Regions from separate parts of the Peteryoungia glycinendophytica genome, predicted to be linked through region 4. Evidence: riboswitches for the same ligand, from Rfam matches in the RefSeq annotation. Region 4 holds a riboswitch; each other region holds the start of a gene.
What was found. Region 4 has a riboswitch for cobalamin ahead of FJQ55_RS04535 (aromatic ring-hydroxylating oxygenase subunit alpha). Riboswitches for the same ligand answer to the same signal wherever they lie in the genome.
Positions count from the first base shown of each region.

Region 1: it holds a riboswitch for cobalamin, as region 4 does, so the genes downstream of both, FJQ55_RS00505 (ABC transporter ATP-binding protein) here and FJQ55_RS04535 (aromatic ring-hydroxylating oxygenase subunit alpha) in region 4, are expected to answer to the same signal.
Region 2: it holds a riboswitch for cobalamin, as region 4 does, so the genes downstream of both, bluB (5,6-dimethylbenzimidazole synthase) here and FJQ55_RS04535 (aromatic ring-hydroxylating oxygenase subunit alpha) in region 4, are expected to answer to the same signal.
Region 3: it holds a riboswitch for cobalamin, as region 4 does, so the genes downstream of both, cobU (bifunctional adenosylcobinamide kinase/adenosylcobinamide-phosphate guanylyltransferase) here and FJQ55_RS04535 (aromatic ring-hydroxylating oxygenase subunit alpha) in region 4, are expected to answer to the same signal.

Region 1 is NZ_VFYP01000001.1:107,341-112,440, reverse strand. It holds gene FJQ55_RS00515 (FecCD family ABC transporter permease) at 1-623, opposite strand, end outside; gene FJQ55_RS00510 (ABC transporter substrate-binding protein) at 691-1,650, opposite strand; gene FJQ55_RS00505 (ABC transporter ATP-binding protein) at 1,667-2,461, opposite strand; cobalamin riboswitch at 2,656-2,887, opposite strand; gene FJQ55_RS00500 (NAD(P)/FAD-dependent oxidoreductase) at 2,984-4,279, opposite strand; gene FJQ55_RS00495 (hypothetical protein) at 4,405-4,629, shown strand; gene FJQ55_RS00490 (sugar-binding transcriptional regulator) at 4,912-5,100, shown strand, end outside.
Region 2 is NZ_VFYP01000001.1:2,269,446-2,274,545, reverse strand. It holds gene FJQ55_RS11125 (NAD+ synthase) at 1-1,351, shown strand, start outside; gene FJQ55_RS11120 (TolB family protein) at 1,382-2,218, shown strand; cobalamin riboswitch at 2,256-2,447, shown strand; gene bluB (5,6-dimethylbenzimidazole synthase) at 2,492-3,196, shown strand; gene FJQ55_RS11110 (DUF2865 domain-containing protein) at 3,206-4,270, opposite strand; gene FJQ55_RS11105 (acyl-homoserine-lactone synthase) at 4,400-5,041, opposite strand.
Region 3 is NZ_VFYP01000001.1:1,833,186-1,838,285, forward strand. It holds gene FJQ55_RS08995 (ATP12 family chaperone protein) at 1-139, shown strand, start outside; gene FJQ55_RS09000 (hypothetical protein) at 199-1,026, shown strand; cobalamin riboswitch at 1,106-1,476, shown strand; gene cobU (bifunctional adenosylcobinamide kinase/adenosylcobinamide-phosphate guanylyltransferase) at 1,664-2,194, shown strand; gene cobW (cobalamin biosynthesis protein CobW) at 2,198-3,274, shown strand; gene cobN (cobaltochelatase subunit CobN) at 3,278-5,100, shown strand, end outside.
Region 4 is NZ_VFYP01000001.1:941,124-946,223, forward strand. It holds gene FJQ55_RS04520 (L-threonylcarbamoyladenylate synthase) at 1-943, opposite strand, end outside; gene FJQ55_RS04525 (GGDEF domain-containing protein) at 1,163-2,242, shown strand; gene FJQ55_RS04530 (DUF6656 family protein) at 2,258-2,860, opposite strand; cobalamin riboswitch at 3,164-3,366, shown strand; gene FJQ55_RS04535 (aromatic ring-hydroxylating oxygenase subunit alpha) at 3,468-4,712, shown strand; gene FJQ55_RS04540 (FAD-binding oxidoreductase) at 4,715-5,100, shown strand, end outside.

The sequences.
Region 1 (5,100 bases), 830 kb from region 4:
GTGACGGCCGGATAGACGAGATGGCTCCATTCGGCGAGGCCGAGGCCGCCGAGCATCCAGAAGATCACCGTATGCGCGGCGCGAGGATCGCCGAGGAAAATCGCGAGATTGCCGAGCGAGGTGGCGATGAAAGCGACTGCCACGCCCGACAGCACCAGCCGGTCCGGCGCGGCTCCGGTCATGCGGGTGACGGCGACCACGGCCATTGTGGCGCAGAGCCCGCCTGCGAAGGCGAACAGGGGCACGGTGATCACGCCGAAGATCAGGCCGGTGTGCAGAAGTGCGATGATCGCACCAAGGGCGCCGCCAGAGGATACGCCGAGCAGGTGCGGGTCGGCGAGTGGATTGCGGGTAATCGACTGGAGGGCGGCGCCAACGACAGCCAAACCAGCGCCGACCAGAGCGGCCAACAGGACGCGTGGCAAGCGCACCTCCCAGACGATGCTGTCGCGGCCGGCCGACCAGGTCTGCTGGAAAAGATCTGGTGCCGCGTGGTGACCGAGGATCGACCACACCGTAACCACCGGGATGCGCGCCGAGCCCAGCGAGACGCCAAGTGTGACGCAGAGGAACAGCAGGCCGAGCGCGCCCACCGTCCAGAGCAAGATCCTACTGCCGCGCATGCTATTTCATATCCCTGAATTCCCAACAGCAAGCAGCCCGGCTTTAACCGGGGGCCGCCTTCGGGCCTTACATGTTGCGCGGATGGAAGGCGTCGGCGAGGCGTTCGATCGCCGCGACGTTGCGAGGTCCTGGCGTCGCTTCGACATAGGCGAGCACCACGAAACGATCATTCTTGACGGCGTCGATGTTCTTGAAGGCCGGATTTTCCTTCATGAAGGCGATCTTCTGTTCGGCCGTGACATCACCGTAGTCAACGATGACAATGACCTCAGGATTCCGGTCGATGACCGGCTCCCAAGAGACCTCGGTCCAGCTTTTCTCGACGTCATCCATGATGTTTATGCCGCCGGCGGCTTCAATCATGGCCGTCGGGATGCCGAAGCGGCCTGCGGTGAAGGGCTTTTCCGTGCCGGAATCATAGACGAAGACGCGGACGGGTTCCTTGACGGTGCCGATCCGCTCCTGAATTTCGGCAAGCCCACTCTTGTAGCCGGCGACGAGCGCTTCCGCCCGGTCCTCGACGTCGAAGATGCGGCCGAGATTGAGGAGATCGACGAACATGTCATCCATGCTGGGCTTGGCCTTGGCCATGATGTGGCTGCAGGATTCCGTCAGTTCATAGACCTTGATGCCGAAGGGGCTCAGCGTCTCGGGCGTGACTTCGCCGCCGACCTTCATGCCGTAGTTCCAGCCGGCGAAATAGAAGTCGGCATCTGCCTCCAGCAGGACCTCCTTGCTGGGATATTTCGGCGAGAGCTCGGGCAGTTCCTTCACGCCTTCGCGCAGGCTCGCATCGAGCGTCTTCCAGCCGGAAATGCCAGTGTAGCCAACCATGTGGTCCTGCAGCTTAAGGGCCAGCATCATCTCGGTCAGGTTCACGTCATTGGAGATCGCGCGCTTCGGTGCCTCATCGAAGGTGACATCACGGTTGCAGCTTTTCACCGTGACGGGAAAGGCTGCGGCTGTCGAAGCGGCCAGAACAGCAACGAAAAGAGTGGCGGCGGAGAGCAAACGGGGCGTGAACATGGGTGGCTCTTTCAAATCAGGAACTGCCAAGGGAGAATGAAAAGCGAGAGAGACCGGCACCCGCCATCCGCTGACGCTCGGCGAGGACGCCGAAGGTGCCGGAGATGGCGTGATCAGTCAGGACCTCGTCCGGATGGCCGAAGGCGATCATTCGGCCAGACTGCATCAGTGCAACATGGGTGGCGAAATCGGCGGCCAGATTGATGTCGTGCAACGTGGTGACGATGGTCAGCCGCAGCGTGGCGAGCAGAGCCAGGATCTCCAATTGGTGGCGGATGTCGAGGTGATTGGTCGGCTCGTCCAGGATGAGGATCTCCGGATTCTGCGCCAAAGCGCGTGCCACGAGGACGCGCTGTTTTTCGCCGCCGGACAAAGTCGAGAATTGCCGGTTTGCAAGAGACAGCAGATCAAGATGTTCGAGCGCATGACGGGCTTCGTCACGGTCCTGGTCCGTCCAGCCGGTTAGCCCCTCGCGCCATGGCACGCGGCCCATCAAGACAACGTCCCGGACAGTGAACGGAAAATCCGCCGGCATTTCCTGCAGAACGACGGCTACGCGGCGGGCAACCTGACGCGGGGTCAGATCTGTGATATCATGACCGTCGATTTCCACCCTGCCCTCAAGCGGCGCGACACCGCGATAGAGGCAGCGCAGCAGGGTCGTCTTGCCAGCGCCGTTCGGGCCGACAATCGCGAGGCGATCCCCGCCCCCGATCGAAAAGGAGACGTCGCGCACAAGAAACTGCGAGGGCTTTGGTCCCCAACCCAGGTCGACTGCCCTGACGGATATGCCCCTGGTATCACAACTCACGTCCAACCCTCCCCAAGTGGAAGGCAGCCGTGGCGTCGTAAATTTCAGCAGCCGCGCTGAAACTATCGATGATGATGTCCGGCAAGTCTTTCCTCCGCAGGACTTCTCCGGAGGCAAAATGGCGCCCATGAACCTACGCCTGAGGCGCGGTCTGCAAGCCAGTTCGTATCCATCGGAACACCCCGTCCGCTACGTGTCTCACTCATTTGACGGCAGGTCTCCTGGCTTGCGAATATCTGTCGTCCATCTGCCTTCCCACGATCGCTCGCAGTGGCCCGGCGCTTTCGCGCCGCGAGAATGGACGGCAATCCGCTTACAGTTGCGGGGGCAGCCACGGTCTTGGTCCCTTCTGGGTCTTCCGCACCGTGTTCCCTATTAATCCCCTCGGAGTCATCCGGTGGGGGAACCGTCTCCCCATGAATAGAACCTCCGCCATAGACTGGTCAAGCACATCCTGCGTCGGCCCTTCTGATATGTAATAACATTACGTTCGTCAAGCCGTTTTCTGTCGGATACGGCGGGTCAATGAGGGCGCTGAGGATCTGCAGCAGGTGGCGGCATGATGTGCCCGACCGCATCCTCATCGATCAGCCGGGCACCTCTTTGCCGGGTGGCATAGCGCCACAGCCACTGGATGCTGACGAGAAGACGCTTTTCAAAATTGACCAGTAGCCAGACATGGACAATGGCCCACAGGAACCATGCTAGCCTGCCCTTCAGATGCCATCGGCCGAAGTCGAAGACGGCCGCGTTGCGACCGATGACGGCGGTGTTGCCGCGATTCTGGAAGACAAAGGGCGGGGATTTTGCGCCGGTTAGCAGTTCTGCCTTCAGCGCATTTCCCAGATAGAGCCCCTGCTGCTTTGCGACTTGAGCCAAAGCCGGCAAGGGTTTGCCGTCTGCATCGAGTGCAAGGGCAGTGTCACCCAGGGCGTAGATATTGGGCCGCCCGATCACGGCAAGACGGGGATCGACCGGGAGGCGCCCGGCGGGACCGGGCTCAACGCCCAACCAACGCGCCGCCGGCGACGCCTTGACGCCCGCGCCCCAGACGATGCAGCCGGCCGGCAGCCATTCGCCGGCCATTCGAATACGGTCCGGTTCGATGTCCTGGACGGCGGTGTTCAGGTGGATCTCCACACCGATGCGAGTGAGATAATTGGCGGCGTAGTCGGAGAGGTCCTGCGGGAAGGTGGCGAGGATCCTCGGCCCGGCCTCGACGAGAAGCACGCGAAACTGATCGCGCGAAAGGCTGTCGAAATCCTTGGCGATCATGAAGGAGCCGAGTTCGGAAATGGCGCCGGCCATCTCTACCCCGGTCGGTCCACCGCCGACGATCACGCTGGTTAGAAGCCTGCGCTTTTCGGCGTCGTCCGTGCTGCGCTCAGCCTGTTCGAAGGCAAGCAGAAGGCGGTGGCGGATCTGGCGGGCCTCGTGCACCGACTTCAGACCGGGGGCATGGTGATGCCACTCGTCATGGCCGAAATAATTGTATTCCGACCCGGTGGCGATGATCAGGCTGTCATAGGGAAGGCGGGCACCATCCGACAGCAGGATCTCCCTCCCCTCGCTGTCGATCCCGTTCACCTCACCCATCAGAACCCGGATGTTGCCGTAGCGGGCCAGGGTACGGCGGATCGGCTCCGAAACGTCCGCGGGTGACAGGGCGGCTGTTGCGACTTGGTAGAGGAGCGGTTGGAACAGATTGTGGTTTCGACGGTCAACGACAGTCACGCCGATATCGCTGTTTCCGAGCGCTTTTGCGCAGGCCAAACCGCCGAAGCCCGCCCCGATGATGACAATTTGTGGCTTCGTCATCCCATGCCTTTCCAGATCGCTTGAGGTTCACAGTGCATTCGACAAACAGAGGCGGAGGGCGAATGTTCCTGGGAACAGGTCGGGAGGTGTCCGGTTGGGAACGAACAGGCGCAAAGGAGAACATCATGGGCATGAACGCACCGAAAGACGGAAAAGCGGGCACAACGGACCAGTCACCCCGCTGGGAAGGGCCGCAGGAAAACCGGCCTCGCGGCTATCTGCCGGCAGCGGACGATCCGGATACCGACCGCGACGCGCAGGGCGAGAACCTTCAAGATCCCGTCAAACAGGATCTGGGCGATGCGATGAAGACGAGCGACAGCAAGAAACCAGGCAACTCCGGCAGCTAGGCACTGGAAGCGCAGCCGCTTGAGTTTCTGACAACGGCCGAATTTTGTTCCAGACATTGGAACATTCGCAAGAACCGCCCGTTATAAGGTGGACATTCTTCCCCCCAACCTCCCCCGGCAGCCTCAGGGCTCCCACCTCGGTCCCGCTTCGGCGGGACTTTTTTTCTGCGGTTCACGATGTTGACCGGTTCGCCCTCATGAACCGTTCTTCTGGTCCGGGTCGGTGCCGATTTGACAGCAGGCGGCAAAATTGGCAGCACTGTTCCAAAGGGAGGAGACGGCATGGCGCGGCGCAGTGAAGGACAGACGAGACTGGACGATGCGGCACGCGCGGGCTGGCTCTACTATGTCTCAGGTCGGACGCAGGACGAAATCGCGGCACTAATGGGTATTTCCCGGCAAAGCGCCCAGCGTCTCGTCTCACTTTCCATCGCGGAGCGCCTGATCAAGGTTCGTCTCGACCACCCGATT
Region 2 (5,100 bases), 1.3 Mb from region 4:
TGGCGGCAAGATCCTGGCCTTCCGCGACAAGATCGACCTGCCGAACTACGGCGAATTTGACGAGAAACGGGTTTTCGTGGAAGGCGAGATGCCGGGTCCGGTCAACTTCCGGGGCGTTCGGATCGGCGTGCCGATCTGCGAGGAGATCTGGAACGATCTTGGCGTTTGCGAGACGCTGGCCGAAACGGGGGCCGAACTGCTCCTCGTGCCCAATGGCTCGCCTTATTATCGCGGCAAGGTCGATGTCCGCCATCAGGTGGCGCTCCGCCAGGTGATCGAGACGGGGCTGCCGCTGATCTTCGCCAATCAACTGGGCGGGCAGGATGAACTGGTGTTCGACGGCGCGAGCTTCGCCTTCAACGGGGACAAGTCGCTCGCCTTCCAGATGAGCCAGTTCGAAGAGACGCTTGCGGTGACCACCTGGAAGCGCACGGCGAATGGCTGGCGCTGTGACGGCGGTCCTATGTCTCACACTCCCGAGCACGAGGAGGCCGACTACCGGGCCTGCGTGCTTGGCTTCCGCGACTACGTCAACAAGAACGGCTTCAAGAGTGTGGTGCTCGGCCTGTCGGGGGGGATCGACTCCGCGCTCTGTGCTGCCATTGCCGTCGACGCGCTTGGCGAGGAGCGGGTGCGCACGCTGATGCTGCCCTATCGTTATACCTCCGAAGAAAGCTTCTCCGATGCTGCGGCCTGTGCCAAAGCCCTCGGCTGCAACTACGACATTGTGCCCATTTCCGATCCGGTCGAGGGTTTTCTCTCAAGCCTCTCCGAGATGTTCGAGGGAACCGAGAGCGGGATTACGGAAGAAAATCTGCAGAGCCGTACCCGCGGCACGATCCTGATGGCCGTTTCCAACAAGTTCGGATCGATGGTCGTGACGACGGGTAACAAGTCGGAAATGTCGGTGGGTTATGCCACGCTTTACGGCGACATGAATGGTGGCTTCAATCCGATCAAGGACCTATACAAGATGCAGGTCTATGGTCTGTCGGCATGGCGCAACGCGCATGTGCCGCCGGGCGCTCTCGGCCCGTCTGGCGAGGTCATTCCGGCCAATATCCTGTCCAAGGCGCCATCAGCCGAACTGCGCCCCAACCAGACCGACCAGGATTCCCTGCCGCCCTATCCGGTGCTCGACGACATCCTGGAATGCCTTGTCGAGAAGGAATTGGGTGTCGACGAAATCATCGCGCGTGGCCATGACGTCGCAACCGTTCACCGGGTCGAACATCTGCTGTACCTCGCCGAATACAAGCGACGTCAGTCGGCACCGGGGGTGAAGATCACCAAGAAGAATTTCGGGCGCGATCGCCGCTATCCGATTACAAACCGTTTCCGGGATCGCTGAGCGGTCCCAGACGGCCAGGAGAATTCGACAATGCGCAGTTCCGTTGAAATCTATGACATGACGGCACGCGAGTGCGAGGTCGTTTGGCAGACGGAGGATCTCGTCGAGGCGCCGAACTGGTCGCGTGACGGCGAGTTTCTTCTCATCAACGGCGATGGGCTTCTCTATGCTTTGTCGCTTGACGATGACGATCCAGAGCCGGAACTGATCGATACTAGCTTTGCCGTCCGTCTTAACAATGATCACGGCATTTCACCCGATGGCGCGTCGATCGCGTTTTCCGACCATACGCTCTTCGGCAAGTCGTGCATCTATCTGCTCGGCGATGGAGATGAGGAGCCGCGTCAGGTGACCGATAAAATGCCGTCCTACTGGCATGGCTGGTCCCCGGACGGGAAGGAGCTTGCCTATTGCGGCGACCGGAACGGCGTTTTCGACATCTACACGATCTCGACCAAGGGTGGGCCTGAGAAACGATTGACCCATGGTGAGGGCCATAACGACGGTCCCGACTATTCGCCTGACGGGCAGTGGATCTATTTCAACTCCAGCCGCACGGGCACGATGCAGATTTGGCGTATGCGGACCGATGGCAGCGATCTGCAGCGCCTGACCGCAGACGGTTATGGCGACTGGTTCCCGCATCCGTCGCCGGATGGCAAAAAGGTTCTGTTCCTTTCCTACGACGCCGACGTGGCGGGTCATCCGCGCGACAAGCAGGTCCGGCTTCGGCTGATGGACGCCGACGGTGGAAATGTCGAGACGCTGTTCGAATTCTTTGGCGGTCAGGGGTCGATCAACGTTCCGAACTGGTCACCCGATGGATCGGCTTTTGCCTTCGTGCGCTATTCCTCCGAAATTTCCTGACTGTCGCTTTCGTGTCTATTGCAGGGCATCGCGATGCGATAAAAGACCGAGGTCAGGTGCCTGCCTTATGGCAGGAGAATCGGGAAGCCGGTGAGAATCCGGGACGTGCCCAGCGCTGTGAGGCGGACGTGTTTGCCAGGGGAAGCCCTGCCACTGGTCGAGAAGACCGGGAAGGCGGCGGATGCGGTAGAAGCCAAGTCAGAAGACCGGCCTGACACCATAGACTTAGCCCGCGCGGACGGCGGGCGGTTGCGCATTGTTGGAGACAACAGGATGCACGACTCATCGTACGAGGCCCTCGTCCGGGCCGACGCCTTTTCGGATTGCGAAAGGGCCGCCGTCTACCGCGCCATCGAAACCCGCCGGGATGTGCGCGACCAGTTTCTGCCTGATCCCTTACCCGATGCCCTGATCCGTCGGCTGCTTTCTGCAGCCCATGCCGCCCCTTCGGTCGGATTCATGCAGCCGTGGAATTTTCTCCTGATCCGCAGCCGCGAGCAGCGCGAGGCAATCTGGCATGCCTTTGCCAGAGCCAATGAAGAGGCGGTCGCGATGTTCACGGAAGAGCGCCGGCAGGCCTATCGCTCGTTGAAGCTGGAGGGTATCCGTAAGGCGCCGCTCAATATCTGCATCACCTGCGATCCCGATCGTGCAGGCCCTATCGTGCTCGGACGCACGCACAATCCCCGGATGGACGCCTATTCGACCGTTTGCGCCATCCAGAACCTCTGGCTTGCCGCCCGCGCCGAGGGTGTCGGGGTCGGGTGGGTGAGCATCTTTCACGATCAGGACGTGAAGGAAATCCTTGGCATCCCGAAGCGGGTCGAGATCATCGGTTACCTTTGTCTCGGATATGTCGATCAGCTCTACGAGAAGCCGGAACTGGAAATCAAGGGCTGGCGTCAAAGGCTGTCGCTGGACGATCTCGTTTTTGAAGAACGCTGGCCGGCAGACGCAGTTTCTGACGGCGGCGGCTAAAGGCAGCGGCTATTCCTGCAGCGGTTGCGGGCCTGATGCGGCAGGCTTTTTCAAGTCGATCGCGCCGTTCTGAGGTGGCAGGAAGACCGGTCCGACCTGGCGAACCTGCAGAGCCGCTTCATCGAGTTCGCGTTCAGCGGCCGGCAGAGCTGCCGGCGTCGTCGGTGCCTTTTCTGGCTTCACCGTTACGATCGATGACTGATAGTCCGGCACGGGCGGTCGAGGTGTCATTTTCTGATAGTAGCGGGCAAGGTCGCAACGGCACTGAGGATCTTCCGAGGGCTTTCGGGTCCGATAGACAAAGGCATTCGGCATGTCGCGGTAGGACTGACCCGTGGCCGAAGAGACCATGTCTGCGGTTTCGCCGGAAGCGGCCGGGTGAAAATAGAGCTCGGTTTCGACCCCCGGGCACATCTGCTGGCATTGAACCGCGTCACGGGCGAAGTTGAGCGCGGTGGTGCTTGAGGAGATCGGGAAGAAGCCTCCGTCACAGGTGCGCACACACAAGGTGCGGACCTCGCCCGAGGGCTGAACACCGATCGTGGGGCGGAAGGAGGCCAGAGCTTCACCGGTGCGATCCGGCTTGTAAGGCTGCTTGAGCGTGTCGAGATAGGGGATGCGGGCCGGTTCCTCGGGTTCGGCAGGGCCTGCGCTGTCCGCCGTGCAGCCGTTTTCGGCGAGCGCCTGCTGCAGATCTGCTGTTTCGGCCGATCCCACACCTTCGCGCAATGCGCGCAGTTTGTCTGTGAGAATTTTCTTGTTGGCCTCCATGCGGCTAATCGCCTGGCTCAGATCGCCGCAATCGCTGCCGCCATCGGCGCGGATGGTGGTGATCGCCGAGGTGAGGCAACGCAGCCGCCGCTGGTCCTGTCGGGCTTTTCGAAGCTCCAGATTCTGCTGCGCGATCGCGCCAGCGTAGCGATTCACCTCTTCCGAAGACGTGCTCTGATCGACCGTCGCCAGCCGATCGCGCAGCCTCTCGCAGGCCAGCGACGCGGCGGCAGCGTGCGGCGCGCTTGACGCAAGCCAGGCGACGGCGAGCAGGGGGAGCAGCAGTCTCTTCAGCGGCTTCATGGCTCCGACGGGGGACACCCTTTGGGGATGGACCGTTGTGTAACATGAACTGCACAATACGGCACCCGACCACAAAGTAAAATGACACTGGAGAGAGCGGTCGCCGGGCGATGCGGCGACCACCGTTCCTCAGGCGGCGCGGGCCGAGGCCAGCGTCATCGGCTGTTCGAGCACACTGCCGGCTATTGCGGCGACAGCCTTCATCCGGTCGAGCAGATCTTGGCTGATCTCCCAGGAGACGGCGACTGCCTGCACAGAGCCGATCCGCTGCGGATCGGCGATGCGCTCACCGGGGCAGCCCATGCGCTTGAACATCCGCTCAAGGAACACATCGGTGACGGTGACGATGTGGCTCAGCCCGGAGGCGATGCCGAGTTCGCCCACGCCACACATCAATTCTGCAGCCGCGATCGTGACCTGATTGCTGCCGCGGTCTTGCGAAATCTGCGGATCGATGCAGAAACGGCTGGATTCCCAGATGGCAGCACTCCTGATCTGCGGGCCACGCCCCAGCAGTTGCGGGAAGGTGTCGTCGAGCATGTTCGGCCCAAGGGTTGGCAGCAGGCGCAGAGCTCCGCGCAAGGCGCCTACTTCGCTGTAGGAAAGCACGTAGAGCGGGTTAGCGCGGTCATAGTCGTCAATCTCCCAGCTGTCCCGGACCTGGACATCCCAACCCAGGAGGTCGTGGAACACCCGCTTGCGCAAGCGGTGCATGGCGTCGATGTCGGCGGGAAATTGCTGGCGCCGAGCGCCGTTGATGATCCTGATCATACTGAACTCCTTGAAGAACGGTGGAGCTGGCAGCATGAAGTTCAGATGGTGGTGATGAA
Region 3 (5,100 bases), 890 kb from region 4:
GTCGCTCGCCCATGTCGACGAAGACTGGACCAGCGAACACTGGGGCAGCGACGAAGAGGCCGAAGCGCGCCGCGAGGCCCGTTACGCCGAATTCGCCGCAGCCGCCGCTCTGTTCGCCGCCCTCGACTCGGCAAGTTAACTCGGCACTAACCATGAATGACTGATGCTCTGGCGGACAGAATCACCGCCGGAGTCGTCATGTCAGCTCGTAGTCTGCGCACCGCAATCGCGTTTGGGCTCGTCCTGTGCCTGGCGTCCTGTGCGAGCATCCAGGCCCGCATGTTTCCAAGACCTCTGGTCTATTACGTTCGCAACGTCACGGTCATCGCCGATGCGCGTCTGCCGCTCGACTTGATCGCCGGTGTGGATGCGCGAGTTTCTGCCGCCATCGCCGCGACGAGACCACCCCAAGGGGCGGAACGGGTCGTGCTGATGGTCAAGATCGACCGTCTCGACCACGGCGATGGCGCGAGGCGCCGGATGGAGCGCGCCCATTTCACTGTGACAGCCACCTCCGTCGATACGGGTGAGCCCGTTGCCGAGGGCAAATATGTCGTCAACGCCCCGACCGACGATCCCCGCTTTGCCCGTGGCGCACTGGCCGAGGAAATCGCCGCCCGCATCCGGTTCGACTTCTCACTCGCCCATCCCCTGGTCCGCAGTGTGCCCGCACCGAAGACGCTGTCCACACGGCTGAAAACGGATCCGGAGATTGTTTCCGCGCCGACCCCTCTCGCCACGCCCCTGATGAGTGGAGGATCCGCTCCCGTCAAACCGGCACTCGCCGCCGCCCCAGCCGTGCCGACCCCACCCGCAGCCCCAAAGCCGACACCCGTTGAGATGGCCGCGCCACCGGTGCTGCCGGTCACCACAGTGGAAAAGCCCGCTTATCCGGATCAGCCCACCCTTCCTGTGTCGGCGCCGAAACCCGGTACGACCGTCGAGCAGGGGGCCAGCGGCACCGTTCGCCTTGGTGGCGGCTGCGATCCGACCGTTGCTACGGATTGTCTTACGCCAAAGCTGTAAGTGGCGGGGCCATGCGGTCGGTCGGCGCTGTTCGACCGACCGGTGCCGTCAGCGTGATTGACTTGCTCCAGCCTCGGGCCTAATCCTTCTCGTGGATGGTTTTCGGACGGCAGACAGGCCGCCCGGAGAGCAAAAGGGAATGCGAAGGCCTGGACCCATGCCGGGCAAGCCGAACGCAGCCGACCCCGCGACTGTATTGCAGCGAGGGTCTTCCATCCTGCCTGTGGAGATCGATGGCGACGGATCGCGTGGTGCGGTCGGCCTGATGTCGAAGCGGGTGGGAAAAGCCACTGGAGTGGCGACACGAACAGCCGGGGTTGGACGCCTCTTTTTCTACGAATCGTCCTCCTCTTCGTGTTGCGAAACAACTCCGGGAAGGCGAGGAAGGCCCGCTGGCACACTGTGCCACGACCTGCGAGCCAGGAGACCTGCCGTCCGTGACGGGCATCGTGCCCACCTGGGGAGCAATCCCCGTTGCCAACACGGAGGTTGTCTTGGCGACGTTTGACGAATGCGGACCCCTGCGGTCTCGCAGAAGGCTTGTGCCGTTGGTGCAAAGGTCTTCTGCATACCTGGATCATGCGGCGTCCTCGTGTGACAGACCACCTGTGCGCCTGGGCACGGGCGATGGTGCGCAATGACCGCATCTCGTCCCCGATCCATTCTCGTTCTCGGCGGCGCACGCTCGGGCAAGTCCCGCTTCGCCGAAGGATTGGCGCGCGACACCAGTCTCGACAGGTTTTACCTGGCGACTGGCCATGCCTGGGACGACGAGATGCGCGCCCGAATCGCCACCCACAGGACTGACCGCGCCGATGACGGCTGGACGACCCATGAGGAGCCGCTCGATCTCGTGGGCGCCTTGAAGATGCTCGACCAGCCCGATCGCGTCATCCTTGTCGATTGCCTGACGCTCTGGCTCACCAATCTGATGATGGAGGAGGGCCGTCACGTCGATGCAGACGGTGCAGCCTTGGCGGCCGCGCTAGCAGACTTCCAGGCCACCGTCATCTTCGTCTCCAATGAAGTCGGCCTCGGCATCGTGCCCGAAAACAAGATCGCCCGCGCCTTTCGCGACCATGCCGGCCGTCTCCACCAAGCCATCGCCGCTCAAGCGGCTGAAGTCTATTTCGTTGCGGCCGGATTGCCGCTGAAAATGAAGGGTTGAACCATGTTGCAGCAAAAAATCCCCGCCACCGTCATCACCGGCTTTCTCGGGGCGGGCAAGACCACCATCATCCGCAACATGCTGACCAATGCCGGCGGCAAGAAGATCGCGCTGATCATCAACGAATTCGGTGATCTCGGCGTTGATGGCGACGTGCTTAAGGGATGCGGCGCGGAGAACTGCACCGAGGACGACATCATCGAGCTGACCAATGGCTGCATCTGCTGCACGGTCGCCGACGATTTCGTGCCGACCATGCAGAAGTTGCTCGACCGCGACGTGAAGCCTGACCATATCGTCATCGAAACCTCGGGACTGGCATTGCCGCAGCCGCTGGTCGCGGCCTTCAATTGGCCTGATATCCGCACCCGCGTCACTGTTGATGGCGTCGTCACCGTGGTCGATAGTGCTGCCGTCGCTGCTGGCCGTTTTGCCGACGACCATGACGCGGTCGCTGCCCAGCGCGCCGAAGACGACAATCTCGACCATGAGAGCCCGATCGAAGAGCTGTTCGAAGATCAGCTGACCTGCGCCGACCTGATCGTCTTGAACAAGACCGACCTGCTCGATGCAAAAGGCATCGCCGCCGTGCGCGCCGAAGTGACCGGCCGCACCAGTCGCAAGCCCTCGATGATCGAGGCGAAAAACGGCGAAGTGCCGTCGCTCGTCCTGCTCGGCATTGGTGCCAGCACCGAGGACGACATCGAGAACCGCAAGTCGCACCACGAGCTGGAGCATGAGGCGCTGCATGCCTCCGGCGAAGACCACGACCACCATCACGACCACGACGAGTTCGAGAGCTTCGTTTTGAAGCTCGGCGCGATCAAGGACCCGGCGGAGTTCATCGACCGACTGAAGCCGGTCATCGAAAAGCACGACATCCTGCGCCTCAAGGGCTTCATCGACGTGCCCGGCAAGCCGATGCGCCTTGTCATCCAGGCCGTCGGCACCCGCATCGACACCTATTTCGACCGTCCCTGGACGAGCGCCGAGAAGCGCGAGACCCGGCTTGTGGTGATCGGCCTGCATGAATGGGATTTCGGCACTGTCGTCGAAGACGTTCAGGCGGCGGCTGGCTGATCCATGCACCTGCTTCTCGCCCAGAAGGGATCGATCAGCGACGGCGACGAGGCGATCGATCTTGGCCAGACGCCCGGGGACGTGCTGTTCCTCTCGGCGGCCGACACCGAGCTTGCGGCGATTGCCGCTGCCGTGCAGGCGAGGGGCGACCATGCGCTTCGCTGGCGGCTCGCCAGCCTGATGAGCCTGAAACATCCGATGTCGGTCGATACCTATATCGAGCGCACGGCGCGCCATGCGCGGCTGATCGTGGTGAGGGCGCTGGGCGGGGCAAGCTACTTCCATTATGCGCTGGAGGCGCTGCATGCCTGCGCCCGCCGCAATGGTGCTGTCATCGTCGTGCTGCCTGGCGATGACAAGCCGGATGAGGGGCTTTTGCCTTTTCTGGCCTGCGCGGATGACGACCGCCAGTCCCTCTGGACCTATCTGACCGAAGGTGGGGCCGGGAATGCCGAGGCCTTTGTCGCCTATGCCGAGGCTATGCTGCGCGGGGAGGACCGCCCGGAACCGGCGCGGCCCCTGCTGAAGGCCGGCATCTGGTGGCCGGGCAGGGGCGTGATCGGGGTCGAGGAATGGGAAAGGCTTGCGTTCCCGGCACCCCCCTCTGGCCTGTTGGCCATGTCCCCCACAAGGGAGACCGGCTTCGCGGCTGGTGGCGTGCCCCCTTCTCCCCGTTCACGGGGAGAAGGTGCCCGGAGGGCGGATGAGGGGCAACCGGAGCCACATCATCTCTCCCCCCTTGTGGGGGAGATGGCCGGCAGGCCAGAGGGGGTAAGCCCCTCCCCAACCCCTCCCCACAAGGGGGAGGGGCTTGCGGCTGTCGTCCCCCTCTGCTTCTACCGCGCCCTCGTCCAGAGCGGCGAGACAGCGCCCGTCGAGGCCATGGTTGAAGCCTTGCAGGCCGAGGGTCTCATTCCTCTGCCGGTCTTCGTGTCCAGCCTCAAGGACCAGGTCTCGGTCGATACGCTCCGCGCAATCTTCACGCGATTCCCGCCGGCGGTGGTCATCAACACGACGGGCTTCGCCGTCTCCACCCCGGGCGCGGAGAAGTCGTCGACCCTGCTCGACGAGACCGGCGCCGTCGTTCTGCAGGCGATCTTCTCGTCCTCGCCCCGCGCCACGTGGGAGAGTTCGAGCCAGGGCCTCAGCGCCCGGGACCTGGCGATGAGCGTTGCCCTGCCGGAGGTCGATGGCCGGGTCCTGACTCGCGCCGTCTCCTTCAAGTCGAAGGCGCGTTTCGACGAGCGGGTCGAGGCCAATCTTGTGAGCCATGAGCCGGATGCCGGCCGCATGCGCTTCCTGGCCAAGCTCGCCACAAACTGGGCGAAACTCCGGGCAACGGGACCCGCTGACCGCCATGTGGCGCTTGTTATGGCCAACTACCCGAACCGCGATGGCCGCCTAGGCAATGGCGTCGGACTGGACACCCCGGCTGGCACGATCGAGGTGATGCGCGCCATGCGCGACGCAGGCTACAACGTCGCCGATCTGCCTGCCGATGGCGACGCGCTGATGCAGGCCTTGATGGCCGGGCCGACGAATGCGGCAAATGACGGGCGCGTCATTCGCGAACGCCTTTCCGTCAGCGATTACATAAAGTTCTTTCAGGATCTTCCCAAAGAGGTTCAGGAGCGCGTCACGGCCCGCTGGGGCGCACCAGAGTCCGATCCCTTCCATCTCGACGGTGCCTTCGCGCTGCCGCTGATGCGCTTCGGCAAGCTCATGATCGGCATCCAGCCGGCGCGTGGCTACAATATCGACCCTAAGGAAACCTATCATTCCCCGGACCTCGTGCCGCCGCATGGCTATCTCGCCTTCTACGCCTT
Region 4 (5,100 bases):
TCGCCTCGCCAAGACCCTGCTCGGGGATCGGCATGACCGCAATGCCGAAAGCCCCCGTCGCGTCGGCTTGTTTCAGATAGGCGAAAAGATTGGCCGCCGCTTCCGCGAGGTCGCCCGCTTGGCTGAGGTTCAGCACCACCCTGGCTTTCTCCGCTCCTGCGGCCGGCTCCTGACCGAAAGCGATCAGCGCTTCGTCGGCAAGAACCTCGGTCGCGTTGAGCCGCACTTGCGCGCGCGGGGCATAATGCGATGCAAGCATGCCCGGCGCCTCGATCGCAGCTGTCCCGGCAGCCTTGAGACGCTCGACCGAGAGTCCGGTTGCATCCTCGATCGCCTCGACGGGAACGCCCCCCGGCCGCAACAGCCGGATGCGGCCGTCCTCCACCTTCACGATCGTCGATTCCACCCCGACAGGGCATGCGCCGCCATCGATGATGACGCCGATCTTGGCGCCGAGATCGGCCTCGACATGGGCCGCCGTCGTCGGGCTCACCAACCCGGAAGAATTGGCGCTTGGCGCTGCCAGCGGCCGCCCATAAGCGCCGATCAGTCGTGCCGGGAAACCGAGCGGCACCCGAATGCCGACACTGTCGAGGCCGGCGGTCGCCAGCGCGTGAATGTTCGACCTGTCGGAAAGAGGCAGCACCAGCGTCAGTGGCCCGGGCCAGAACGTTTCCGCCAGCTTACGCGAGATCGGGTCAAACATCGCATGACGCTCCGCCATCGCGAGATCCGACATATGGCAGATCAGCGGATTGAAGCGTGGTCGCCCTTTGGTCTCGTAGATCGAGGTGATGGCCGCAGGATCGGTCGCGTCAGCGGCAAGGCCGTAAACGGTCTCGGTCGGAACAGCGACGGGGCGACCGGCTTCGAGCACCGCGATCGCAGCGGCAATCGCTGCGTCCGCTCCGCCTTCATCGTCGATGGAAATCACGCGTGCCATGCGCCCGCCTTGCTCGTTGGAAAGTCCGTCCATAGCGCGGACGGGGGGACGGGATCAAACCTCAATTTTCGAAACCGGACCTGCCTGAGGCCACACCCTCTATTTTAAGGGGGAACGTGATCGTTCAAATTTTACCTACCGGTGTAACCGAAAGAAAGAAGTCTTCTGCTTATTCTGTTTTCAACGAACACAGACTGCCTCAAGACCGGGACGTATCAGATGCAGCAGATGAAGAACCCAGCGGCCAGCATCGCGCTTCGTGTGGCGACCGCAATGCACCAGATGGGCATCGACGGCCTGCCACGTAACTACGAACTGGTCTACGAGGCTTATTCGGGCAGCAATCCGGAACTCGTTCGCGATTTCATCGCACTCGGCAAGGTCAAGACCCAGGAAGCGCTGGATGAACTCGGCCGCAAATATCTGCCGCATCAGCATGAAGATGGGCTGCTGAGCCGCCAGAACGGCCAGGTCCGCGCCGAGATGAGCAATTTCATCTCGCTGCTCAATGAAGAGAAAATTTCGCTGACCGATTACGGTCGCGTCATCGGCCATGCCTCGCGCACCATCCTGACCGAGGCGGACCTGGAAGGCACGCCGCTCGGCCAGTCGATCAAGATGCTAAAGGCCGCGACTGAAAAGCGCGCCCACCAGAACAGCAATGTCGTGCGCGCTGTCGTCGACAAGACCGCATCGCTCGCGGACATGCAGCGTGAGGCCGAGGAAGCCGAAGCTGCGAAATTCGTCGACCCGCTCACCCGCCTCGCCAGCCGCCGCGCCTTCAACAAGGCCGTGGCCAAAATCTATGCCAATCCGGAAATGCCGGCTCTCTGCGGTGTCGCCATTGGTGAAATCGACGATTACGCCCGCATCCAGGAACAGATGGGCCCGACTGTCGCCGAGCGGCTTTTGATGCAGGTGGGCAAGGTTCTTGAAGCCGTTTCTGGTGGTGGTGATCTCGCCTGCCGCTTTGACGGCGGTCGGTTCGGCCTCCTGCTCTATACCTCTGATCAGGACGAGATCAGCCGCGTCGTCGACCTCGTGCGCGGCAAGCTGAAGGCCAGCGCCTTTGTCGGCTCGAACGGTGGCCGCAGCATGGGCCAGCTGTCCATGTCTTTCGGCATCTGCTTCTCAGAGCAGGCACCGAACGCCTTCGACTTCACGAACTTCGCCGAAAAGGCTTTGTCGACCTCCAAGGCAGCCGGCGGCGACACCGTTACCGTCTATGGTGCTTCCGATTACGTTTCCAAGGACTGGCTGCTCTACAAGAAGAAGCCGCTTGGCGGCTTTGGTGCCTGATCAGGCAGGGCTCAATCAGAGCTTGGCGATGATCTTGCGAAGCTCCGCATCCCGCGCACCGAGCATCAGCACGTTGCGCAGCGCCTCCTTCGGATCATGGGTGCGAAAGAGCAGCCCGTTGTCGCGGATTGAGCGGTCGATGGTCATGGCTTTCGCTTCTGCTTCCGGCTTCAGCGCCACGGCAAAATACATCCGCGAATAGTTCTGCCGGATCCGCTCGAAGAACGCTTCATTCTCACCGATTTCTGCGAAGAAATTGGCGATGTAGAAGGCCCAGCGCACATCGGCATATCGGGCAAAATTCGTCCGCGCCGCCGTCACGTGACAGTAGCCCAGATGCGGGCTGTCGCTCAGCGTGCGGTGAAAGATGATCTTCGGAAACTGGATCGACCGGTGGAAGGAGTTGATCCGTGTATGCGTCGTATCGGCAGCCGCTTCCAGCCGCTTGCCGGTCCGCTCCGCCACTTCCTCATAGGTGAGATAGCGCCGCTGCTCCGGGACCCAGTCATCGCGATGCCGCGAAATGCGCCCGGTCCGCAGGAATTCAGTATGAGCCGCCTTGGCTGGGGATCCAGCCTTCTCGGTCTTTGATGCCGCGAAATATCTCAGTTTCTGCATTTTGACGCTCTGACGGTGCCCGGCTTCAAGTGTAGAGCTTACCGCAGCATGGTTAATCATCATTTGATGGTATTCTGCGGTACAGAGGTTTCGCGAGGCTTGCCGCACTGCAAATCCTGAAATCTTCCTTCACTCGCTCATTTGCGCCATCGTCGCTGAAAGCAGAACTTATCCGTTGCTGCAGTTTGCCGAAATATAACGACAATTTCCGATTTTGCTCTTCACGAGACAGCCTCTGCATATGTCGCAAACGATTTCTGCCGTGTCGTTCCGCAGTGCAGCGCCGCCTCGGGCCTTGTGATTAGATGAACCCAAGCTCGAGGTGCTGCCCAGCTAGGGAGGGCGGGAAATCGGGAAGCCGGTCAAAATCCGGCGCTGCCCCCGCAACGGTGGTGGAGAATGCGCTTCGGCACAAAGCCACTGGGAGAAACCCTGGGAAGGCGCCGGCGCGGTCCGCAAATGGACCACTCCAGAGCCCGGAAACCAGCCTCGGGAAACGAACAATCAAGGTCGCGGCGGGCGGCCGGAGATGGCCGTGCTCTGCCCATCCCAAGGGGCGGTGCCGTGCTGCGCTCCTCATCCGCCGATCCAGGAAAACGAGGACGACATGGACCTGCAGACCACGGCATTGCGCCAGTTGAAGAACCGCCGCGAAGGCTTCAGCCTTGAACAGCCCTTTTACATCGACCAGGACTACTTCAAGCTCGACATGGAGACGATCTGGTATCGCGACTGGCTGTTCATGGGCCATGACTGCGAGATCCCGCGCGCCGGCAATTATTTCACCGTTCAGGTCGGCGATTATCCTGTCGTCATCGTGCGCGGCAAGGACCAGGTCATCCGCGCCTTCCACAACACCTGCCGCCATCGCGGCCACCGCGTCTGCACGCAGGACAAGGGCGCATCCGCCAAGCTCGTCTGTCCCTATCACCAGTGGACCTACGACCTCGACGGCTCGCTGGTCTTTGCCCGTCAGATGGGCGAGAATTTCGACAAGGCGGACTTCGGCCTGAAGACGGCCCATTGCGAAAGCGTCGCCGGCTACATCTTCATCTGTCTGGCCAACGAAGCCCCTGACTTCGCCCCCGTCCGCGCCTCGATCGAGCCCTACATGGCGCCGCACCGCCTGTCGGAAGCCAAGGTCGCCCACAAGACGACGATCATCGAAAAGGGCAACTGGAAGCTTGTCTGGGAAAACAACCGCGAATGCTACCACTGCGCCGGCAATCACCCGGAACTCTGCCGCACCTATCCGGAAGCCCCGACGGCAACCGGTGTCCAGGGCGCCGGTGACGATCCCTTCATTGCCGACCACTGGGCGCGCTGCGAAGCCGCAGGTCTCCCCTCCACCTTCAAGATGGATCCGTCGGGCCAGTTCCGCACCGCCCGCATGCCGCTGATCCAGGATGCCGAGAGCTACACCATGTCCGGCAAGCGCGCCGTGAAGAAGCCGCTCTCTGCCGACGTGCCGATCAGCCATATCGGCACCATGCTGCTCTTCCACTATCCGACGACCTGGAACCACATCCTCGGCGACCACGCGATCTCCTTCCGCGTCCTGCCGATCTCGGCCGAGGAAACCGCGGTCACCACCACCTGGCTGGTCAACAAGGATGCGGTCGAAGGCGTCGACTACGACCTCGAAGAGCTGACCCATGTCTGGACCATGACCAACGATCAGGACCGCTCGATCGTCGAGGAAAATGCCTTCGGCATCCGCTCCCCGGCCTATGAGCCCGGCCCCTATTCGGTCGATCACGAAGGCGGCGTCATGCAGTTCGTCGAATGGTATTCCAACTTCATGATCGAGCGTCTGCAGGGCGACAAGGCCCGCCTCTCGGCGGTGGCATAAAGATGAACATCGCGGTCAACCCATACCGTCACGTGGACGAGATGCATCCCTGGTCCGACAGGGAGCATTTGCTCGAATGCGTTGCCGTCACGCCGGAAGCCCCCGACGTGATGACATTCACCTTCAAGCCGAACAAGCCAAACCTCTGGTTTCGTTACCAGCCCGGCCAGTTCGTCACGTTGGAGATCCCGGCCGAGCCTGAGCCGGTCATGCGCACCTACACGCTCTCCTCCAGCCCCTCACGCCCCTATACGGTCGCGGTCACGGTGAAGGCGCAGGCCGACAGTATCGGCACCCGCTGGATGTTCGACAACCTGAAGCCCGGCATGGCGCTGAAGGCCTTCGGCCCGCTCGGTGATTTCTCCTATGCCCGCCATCCGGGCAAGAA